3 linked regions of the Undibacterium parvum genome follow. The protein of the gene in region 3 interacts with the protein of the main gene of each other region in a pairwise test. Links are inferred from orthologs where the notes say so. Each region holds a gene or a part of one and is shown on either strand. Other genes may lie near its edges.

Region 1 (3,104 bases), 720 kb from region 3 along the record:
TCATGGAATTTCTCAATTCACTTCACCCGATGCGGTCAGTGTGATGGTTGATACCGTGCACGAAGTGAGTCGTAAAATGCGCCAGAATGCGGCGTAATGTGCACTACAAAATAGTAAATAATTGGCATGCTTAAGATTTAACGAAGGCATATCGCCGCCCAGCCCAGTAGATTCGTCATGTTGCTCTGCACAACGTAGCAGCCATGCGGATCTCAAGGCAAAATGGCTGGGAAAGTGAATGAATTAGCCATATCAAATTTGCTGCATTTTGGCCTTCATTCTGTTACTTATGCACAAATTTGGGGAAACAAAAATCCACCAGAAAATTTATTTTCAGTATTTTTGTTTTTTTGCAAGTCATTGTTTTTAAACGAAATATTTTTTGCTTTTAGATTGAGCATTCTGTTGAGACCCGCATAAAACCTAGCATAAAGGGGGGGCAATAGATAGTTCTCCACAAAGTTATCCACAGAATATGTGGATATGTCAAAAAACCCTTATAAAACCGATAGTTAGCTCACTTCTTCAAGGTCTACATTAAGTTCGTGGAACATTGCATACTCAAAGTCGCACTTGACACACCGTTAGATCGCTTTTTTGACTACCGCTGGCCGACTAGCGCAATTACGAATGCAGAGGGCGAACAAGTCGTCCCAGCTTTACCGCAAATTGGGCAATTGGTGCTATTGCCGTTTGGCAGTCAGCAATTAATGGGTTTGATCGTCGCGATCAGTGATCACACCGACGTGCCTGAGGCCAAACTGAAAGATGCACTGGAATTGCGCAGCCAATTGCCAGGCTTGAGCGAAGAATGGATAGCGCTGTGCCGTTTCGCTGCGGATTACTATCAACGGCCCTTGGGTGAAGTCGCCTTGCCTGCTCTGCCACGCAATTTGCGGGTAGGCAAAGCGGGCACGCTGGAGCGCAATCTTAAAAAACTTGCCAAGCTGGTACCGGCCCTCGATGCCAATCCAAATCCAGAACCGCCGCTCAATCCGGCGCAACAAGCGGCGGTCGATGCCATTGCGGGCGCGCCAGGTTTTGCACCTAGTCTTTTGTACGGAGTGACCGGCAGCGGCAAGACCGAAGTCTACTTGCAGGCCGCGGCGAAGATTTTGGCGCAGGCGGCGCAGGCTCAAGTACTTATTTTGGTACCAGAAATCAATCTCACCCCGCAGTTGGAAAACAATATCCGCAAGCGGTTTTCTGGCATACAGATTGCCACTTTGCACAGCGGCATGGCAGAAGGTGAGCGGCTGCAGCATTGGCTGGCCGCGCATCTGGGGCAGGCCCGCATCATACTCGGCACCCGCCTAGCGATACTTGCCTCGCTACCCCATTTAAAAATGATCGTGATCGATGAAGAGCACGATCCTTCTTATAAGCAACAAGAAGGACTGCGCTATTCGGCGCGTGATCTGGCTGTCTGGCGTGCTCATCAATTGGCGATACCGGTCGTGCTGGGCTCGGCCACTCCTTCGCTGGAAAGCTGGCAGCATGCCAAAGTGGGGCGTTACCGTAAGCTGGAATTACGTGAACGGGCCGTCAAGGATGCAGTTTTACCCGTGGTGCGCGTCATCAATCAAGAGCATGAAAAACCCAAAGATGGTTTGACCACGCCGCTCATCAACGCGATACACCGTCGTCTTGAGAAGGGTGAGCAGTCACTCCTGTTTCTGAATCGGCGTGGATACTCGCCCGTGATCGCCTGCGATGCCTGTGGCTGGATCAGTGATTGCACGCGCTGCACCGCGCATCTGGTGATGCATAAGTTGGAAAATAAGTTGCGCTGCCACCATTGCGGTTACGAGCAAAGGATACCGCGTCATTGCCCCACTTGCGGCAATATTGATCTGCAACCTCTGGGGCGTGGCACTCAAAGATTGGAAGAGGGCCTGAAATTAATTTTTCCTGAGGCCAGGGTTTTTCGTATCGATGCCGATTCCACCCGCTTAAAAGGCAGCGCTGCCGCCGCCTTCGATACCGTGCACAGGGGCGAGGTGGATATTTTGATCGGCACTCAAATGGTTGCCAAAGGGCATGATTTTAAAAACTTGACCCTGGTCGGCGCGCTCAATCCCGACAGCGCCCTGTTCTCACAAGATTACCGCGCCAGCGAGCGATTGTTCGCGCAATTGATGCAGGTGGCAGGCCGTGCCGGGCGCGCCGCGCAAAAGCAGGGCGGGAATATCAGCGAAGTGTTGATACAGACCCGTTATCCCGACCATCCTCTGTACCACGCCCTGATGGCGCACGATTACGATCGCTTTGCCAATGATTTGCTGGACGAGCGTCAGCAGGCCTGCATGCCGCCGTTTATGTATCAGGCGCTATTGCGGGCCGAAGCCAAGGAGCTGCAAAGCGCTCTGGACTTCCTACATCAGGCCGCCAATTGTTGTGCTCATGTCGGCATCACCATCCATGAGCCTATACCTATGAGTATGACGCGGGTGGCAAATGTGGATAGGGCGCAATTATTGGTAGAGTCAGTCTCACGCCCAGCCTTGCAGGCGTTTTTGAAGGAGTGGATAGCGACTTTACGGGGTTTGAAAAGCCGCCTGAAATGGGGCGTAGAAATAGACCCCGTGGATATTTAAAATAAGGCAGCCCGCTTGCGCATATTCCATGCGGCTGTTGGCGGTGCATGGCTGGTACACCGCATAGATGCTCATTGTTGGGCTATGCCTGCGTAACAAGCAAGCCCGGCGCGGCTTAGCGGCGGTTTCGCTCGTTCCGCCATATGTATCACGACCTATGCCCGTTTGAATTCTTTGAAGACTATGCTAGCGCCAAACTTTGGGTGACTCAGCAAATACCCGGTCTGCGCTAGACCTTCTGTCTTCAGCTTAAGACTAGATTAAGGCTACATTAAGTATCGATTACTAATACTTGATATTTGTCGCTAGCGAAATTTGATACTTGCCCTCTACACTGGCGCTGCCTAAATGGCAATGGACGCAGGGCAAGCTTCGCAGGTGCTGCGTGCTTTCAGACACACTCTTAATAGGAATAAACGCAATGTTGAAACTCAAAGCTGGCCTGACACTGAGCGCCCTGTGTGCAGGATTGTCCGGTTGCTACGTGGTGCCTATGCAATCGTATTC
Region 2 (3,055 bases), 2.5 Mb from region 3 along the record:
TGGAGACCGCACTGTCGATACTTTCAAAGACCCCTGCCGCTAGAAAAAAAAGTAAGCCAAGAACTTCTCAGTTGAAACTGGCGGGGATTGCTACCATACAGGCGGATAGTCGCATAGACAACGACAGCGAAGCACTCGATTCAAAACCGGCTCAGGGTGTTTTTAATGGCATAAATAATCCTGACGTCGCAACACAACATAACTTAGATCCGAAAACAGTATGACTGATACCTTTGATAATTCTGAATTCCGATGTGGTTACATTGCCATTGTTGGTCGTCCTAATGTTGGTAAATCCACGCTGATGAATGCGCTAATTGGTGCAAAGGTGAGTATTACCTCACGCAAGGCGCAGACTACTCGGCATCGCATCACAGGCATACAGACCAAAGACAATGCTCAGTATATTTACGTGGATACACCAGGATTTCAAACCAGACACTCGAATCCTTTAAATCGCACCTTAAATCGTACAGTGACGAATACATTGACAGCTTCTGATGTCATTTTGTTTATTATTGAAGCGGGAACTTTTGGCGCGGCTGATCAACAGGTAATCGATTTGTTGCCCAAAAATGTACCTTGTATTTTGGTGATTAATAAGTCCGATCGCGTTAAAGATAAGGCGGTGATGATGCCCTTTGCGCAAAAAATTATGGCCTTGTTTCCTTTTGCTGCGGTGGTGCCAGTTTCTGCTACCTTGGGATTTCAATTGGAAAATCTGGAAGGCGAGACAAAAAAATATTTGCCTCTGAATGCTCCAGTTTTCGGCGAAGACGATATTACTGATCGTAGCGAAAAATTTCTCGCAACGGAGATCGTACGTGAGAAGCTATTTCGTTTTGTCGGTGATGAATTGCCTTATACCAGCACAGTGTTGCTAGAGAAATTTGAGCAAGAAGGTAACTTGCGACGTATTTTTATTGCGATCTTGGTCGAGCGCGATGGGCATAAATCAATGGTGATCGGGAATAAAGGCGCTCGCCTCAAAGACATCTCGACACAGTCTCGTCAAGACATGGAAAAATTGTTTGGCGGTCCCGTGTATCTTGAAATTTGGATTAAGGTTAAATCCGGCTGGGCGGATAACGAAGCTGGTTTGCGTGCGTACGGCTACGAATAAAACGACTCATGATGGAGGCGCTAATACGTCCCGATTTTGAGGTTTTGGCTGAAGGTGAGGCGCAAGGTGCCAAGTCGCCTATCATCCCGCCATCTCGGCCTATTAATACCGCAAAGCCGCGTGAGAAACGAATTCTGCAAAAAGATATTCGTTGTTTGCATCAGCCTGGCTTTGTGCTCCATTCTTATCCGTATAAAGAGACTAGTCTTATTCTCGACGTGTTTAGTCGCGACTACGGCCGCGTTGCTTTGGTCGCGAAAGGCGCTAAGCGCCCACACTCACAGTTACGTAATGTTTTACAGAGCTTTCAGCCCTTGAATCTAGGTTGGAGTGGAAAGTCTGAAATACGTACTTTGATCTCTGCCGAGTGGGTAGGGGGCATGCTCCCATTAGAAAAATCCGGACTCTTGTGCGGATTTTATCTGAATGAATTGTTGTTGAAGTTCCTCCTAAAAGACGCACCGCACGCCCTATTATTTAATCATTATGTATCGACATTAAGTCAACTTGCGCACAACGAGCCAGCGCAAATAGTGCTGAGGAAGTTTGAGTTGGCTTTGTTGACAGAATCTGGCTTAATCGGCGATCTATCCGTTTGTACTTTGTCGAAGAGTAGACTGATTGCAGATCAGTATTATGTACTTGAGCCAGAAAACGGTGCGCGTCCGGCTAGGGCAAGCGATAATATCCCTCGGGTACTCGGAAAAACGCTGCTCGATATGTGCAATGAGAATTACTCTGATACGACTACTCAGTTGCAAAGCAAAATATTGATGCGATTTTTACTCACGCATCATTTACATGGTATCCCCTTAAATACTAGACAAATTCTGATAGATTTGCAGAGGCTATGAATATTCACAACCAAACACAATTAATTGATCTCGGCATCAATATTGATCATGTCGCCACTTTGCGCAATGCGCGTGGGACGGCTTACCCCGATCCTTTGCAAGCAGCGCGCATCGCCGAGGAGGCTGGCGCTGATTGCATTACTTTGCACATGCGTGAGGACCGCCGTCATATTAAAGATGAGGATGTGAGACGCCTTCGTCCTCTAATACTGACTAGGATGAATCTAGAGGCGGCAGTGACCGCTGAAATGATAGATTTCGCTTGCAGTATTAAGCCACAAGATGTTTGCCTGGTTCCCGAGCGTCGCGATGAGGTGACTACTGAAGGCGGGCTTGATGTTGTTAAGTATTTTTCGAGAGTGGAATCTGCGGTCAGGCAGTTGCAGGCAGAGGGGATACGCGTGAGTCTGTTCATTGATGCCGACGAACAGCAGATGCAGGCATCCAAAGAAGTTGGTGCGACGGTTGTCGAAATTCATACCGGCCGATATGCCGATGCACTTGACCCAATGGCGCAAGCGAAAGAGTTGGAGCGAGTACATTCAGGTGTACTTGAAGCAGTCAAAAGAGGTTTAAAAGTGAATGCCGGACATGGTCTGCATTATACGAATGTACAGGCAATCGCGGCTATTCCCGCAATATCCGAGTTAAATATTGGCCATGCGATTGTTGCGCACGCACTTTTTGTCGGCTGGAGTAAGGCTGTTAGCGACATGAAGGCTATCATGGTGCAGGCAAGGTTAAGTGCCAAATGATCTTTGGCGTTGGTACTGATATCGTTCAGATTTCCCGCATAGATGCCGCCTTGTTGCGTAGTGGTGAACGATTTGCTGAGAAGATACTCGGCTCCGATGAAATTCTTATTTATCGTGCACGTAAGGCAAAGTCTAGCGTTCTCGGGCTGAGATTTTTGGCCAGCCGCTTTGCAGCAAAAGAGGCTTTTTCTAAAGCTTTAGGATTGGGGATGCGTGCGCCTATGAGTTGGCAGGCGGTTCAAGTTTTGAATGAGGCTGACGGTCGTCCGAGTGCCAAACTTAGCAGTCAACTAGGCGATTGGATGGGCGAACGCAAGCTGAGT
Region 3 (3,142 bases):
TCCAGATATACTCACCTTCGCCGTAACGCAGACTTTTGATTGCCTTCATCGCGCCCTGTTTAGCCTCATCTTCACTGAATTTATCTGGCGCAATCAAGCTGTGATAATGAAGCACCAGGCTGTGCGCAACCTCTACGGTTTGCCTGACGTTACTTTTCCGTTCTTCTATGATCAGAGATTTTTCAGAATACAGAAAAATTGCTGTTAGTGCGGCGATGCCAAGCACTGCACTGAGGATGAGGATGCCAAGTCGTTTAGCGATGCTCAGTTGATGTATTTGTCTCAAACCTAACATAGTCTTCTCCTGGGTAGAGATAGCAAGTTATTAATTTTTTCAAGGTAACTAATGTGCTTAACAAGAACAGTATCAGATTACATACTATTCCGCATGAACGAAAACCAGTTTAGTTCCAAAAAATGCATCTCGCGAATATTCTTAAGCCTAAGCCTAAGCCTTAGATTTATCTGCGACTACTGGCAGTTTGAGAATCTCAAGAATTGATCAGAATATTCGTGTTAACGCAGAAAGCCCCTTCGGAAAATATCCGAAAGGGCTTTCTAAAACCGAGACTAGCATTGATCTATGCGCCTGGCATCAGCGCATTTGATTCTAAACCTTAGGCCAAGGCCAGCGATTTATTTTTCAATTGCAGTTCTTGCTGCGGCATCGCCAATTCTGGGCTAGCACTCATCAATTCAGTGATACGGCTGATTAAAGCCTTGGCTTGTGTCGCTAACTTGAAGTGCGCAGGCTTTTGGCTCTGTACTATGCTCCAGCGCACTATCGCTGCGCGGCCACTACCATCCATCAGCGATTGCTCAAACAACCACTTTTCAAATGAACGCGTAGGCAAGTCGCTCTCTATCCATACCAGATGGTCTGAGGTCATACGTTTGCTATACGATGGGCGAACCAGAATTTCGTAAATCATTTTAAGACTCCTTGGTGGGAATCTTCGCTTCAGACTGTGTGCAGGCAAAGATTCTATACTAGCCAAAACGCAGGCATAGACAGAAGCGTTGACACAAAACGATACAAAATACGAATATTTTTAAATTATTTACTCAAATAAGTATCAAAAAAACCTTATTTCCATTAAAAACCAAGATGTTTTTAGATTTTGATGATTTTTTGCCAAAAAAAATTCACGAGGACTCGAGTCCCTATGGAGTTCAAGCATGATGAAAAGCCACTCTGAAAATAAAAAAAGCAGACTAGTAAAAGTCTGCTTTTTTGTTTGGCACTTTCCATTAACAGGAATTAAAAAGGGATGTCGTCATCCATGTCAGAGAAATTCGGTGCCGGACGCGCTGCTGGTGCAGGACGTGGTGCCGGTGCTGCGCTTTGACGTGGCGCTGACGGTGCGCCGCCACCGTAAGACTCATCATCCATAGGAGCGCCGCCGCCCATACCCTGACGACTACCCAGCATTTGCATGGTGTCGGCCTTGATATCGGTTGCGTATTTTTCTACGCCGTCTTTGTCGGTGTACTTACGGGTACGCAAGCTACCTTCTACGTAAACTTGTGAGCCTTTTTTCAGGTATTGACCGGCGATTTCAGCCAACTTACCGAAGAAAGTGATGCGATGCCATTCTGTCGCTTCTTTCTTTTCGCCGGTCGCCTTGTCTTTCCAGTTCTCGGTAGTCGCTACCGTGATGCTGGTCATGGCGTCGCCGCTGGGCATGTAACGGGTTTCCGGATCACGTCCGAGATTGCCAATGATCTGGACTTTATTGAGTGATGCCATGCGACTCTCCTATATTTCTGTGGTTCAGTGTTAAACAGTTTGTAGACGCCTACTCTACAGCGGCAGTTTTAGCGCGGCGCGGCAGTTCGGGCATTTTGCCTGCGATTATAAGCCAGAAGAGGCTTAATGCGGCGCTCACAATAAACACAGTTGATGCTCCGGCATACTGATTGAGCCAACCACCGAGCAAACCGCCGCAGGCCAGACCTAGTGCCTGCAAAGTGTTGTACACCCCCAAAGCCGCGCCCTTTGCCGCCGGTGGTGCCATACGCGACACCAAAGAAGGCTGACTCGCCTCCAGAATATTAAACGCCAGGAAGAACGCGAACAGTAAGCCTATCAATATCGCTGGGCTATCCATAAATTGCCAAAATCCCAATTGCACCAGCAACAGCAAGGCGATCGCAAAAATAAATACCTGCTTCATCTTGCCCTGTTTTTCACCAATAAAAATCGCTGGCAGCATTGCGATGAAAGAACCGAACACCACCGGTAGATACACCTTCCAGTGCGAGGCAAGGGGGATATCGGCATACTGGACCAAGGCCGATGGCACCACTACAAACATCGCGACCTGGCTCAGATGTAAGACGAATACACCTAAATTTAGGCGCATCAATTCTGGATTTTTCAACACCACGCTCAGGGGTATTTTCTCGGCGTGCGCGATGGAAGGTGCCGCTGGCGTGACCCAGATCACCACGCCTATCGCTACCACCGCCAACACCGCGGTCAATAAAAAGATACCACTCATGCCTATGCTTTGATACAAAACCGGTGCGATCACCAATGACAGCGCGAAAGTAATGCCAATAGAGCCGCCCACCATGGCCATCGCCTTGGTTCTATGCTGCTCGCGGGTAGAATCGGCGATCAGGGCAGTCAGCGCGGCCGAGATGGCACCTGCGCCCTGCACCGCGCGACCTATCAAAATGCCCATCACGGTGTGCGAGGCAGCAGCAATCAGCGCGCCCAGCGCAAACAGTATCAAGCCAATCACAATGATGCGCTTACGGCCAAATTTATCTGAAGCGATACCGAAAGGTATCTGCGCAAAAGCCTGGCTAAGGCCATAAATCCCCATCGCCAGACCGACCAGGGTTAAATTACCGCCGTCCGGCAAAGTTTTGGCGTGCAGCGCAAAAATGGGCAAAATCAGGAACAAGCCCAACATGCGCAAAGCAAAAATCGACGCCAGCGAGCTGCTGGTCAGGATTTCATGGCGATTCATCCCAGACCCAGCCGAGAGCGACTCATCAGTGCCAGCACACGCTGGAGATGTTGCGTTTATCATAATACAAAGACCATACAAAGATAAAACCTGAAACAAAGCAGGCAGGTCACCCGCGTCAAATTTCAAAAAACCGTTATAGTAGCAGGTTGCTCACCCTG

What was found.
Region 1: the proteins of ssb (region 3) and EJN92_RS08895 interact in binary tests that used the Escherichia coli proteins (3 or more experiments, as listed by UniProt). The link is inferred for Undibacterium parvum from one-to-one orthologs.
Region 2: the proteins of ssb (region 3) and recO interact in binary tests that used the Escherichia coli proteins (3 or more experiments, as listed by UniProt). The link is inferred for Undibacterium parvum from one-to-one orthologs.

Annotation. Positions count from the first base shown.
Region 1 is NZ_CP034464.1:2,038,829-2,041,932, reverse strand. The notes cover bases 127-3,071. They hold EJN92_RS08895 (primosomal protein N'), read left to right. Parts: upstream 127-545; coding sequence 546-2,597; downstream 2,598-3,071. Other genes in these bases: EJN92_RS08890 (hypothetical protein), read left to right, coding at 3,019-3,071. In the rest of the region: hemE (uroporphyrinogen decarboxylase), read left to right, coding at 1-97; more of EJN92_RS08890, read left to right, coding at 3,072-3,104.
Region 2 is NZ_CP034464.1:248,815-251,869, reverse strand. The notes cover bases 160-3,055. They hold recO (DNA repair protein RecO), read left to right. Parts: upstream 160-1,134; coding sequence 1,135-1,977; downstream 1,978-3,055. Other genes in these bases: acpS (holo-ACP synthase), read left to right, coding at 2,729-3,055; pdxJ (pyridoxine 5'-phosphate synthase), read left to right, coding at 1,974-2,732; era (GTPase Era), read left to right, coding at 221-1,123; rnc (ribonuclease III), read left to right, coding at 160-224. Also shown: more of rnc, read left to right, coding at 1-159. UniProt on the Escherichia coli protein: Involved in DNA repair and RecF pathway recombination.
Region 3 is NZ_CP034464.1:2,762,030-2,765,171, reverse strand. The notes cover bases 7-2,989. They hold ssb (single-stranded DNA-binding protein), read right to left. Parts: upstream 1,751-2,989; coding sequence 1,262-1,750; downstream 7-1,261. Other genes in these bases: EJN92_RS12075 (MFS transporter), read right to left, coding at 1,800-2,981; EJN92_RS12085 (hypothetical protein), read right to left, coding at 618-932; EJN92_RS12090 (methyl-accepting chemotaxis protein), read right to left, coding at 7-295. Outside these bases: more of EJN92_RS12090, read right to left, coding at 1-6. UniProt on the Escherichia coli protein: Plays an important role in DNA replication, recombination and repair. Binds to ssDNA and to an array of partner proteins to recruit them to their sites of action during DNA metabolism. Acts as a sliding platform that migrates on DNA via reptation.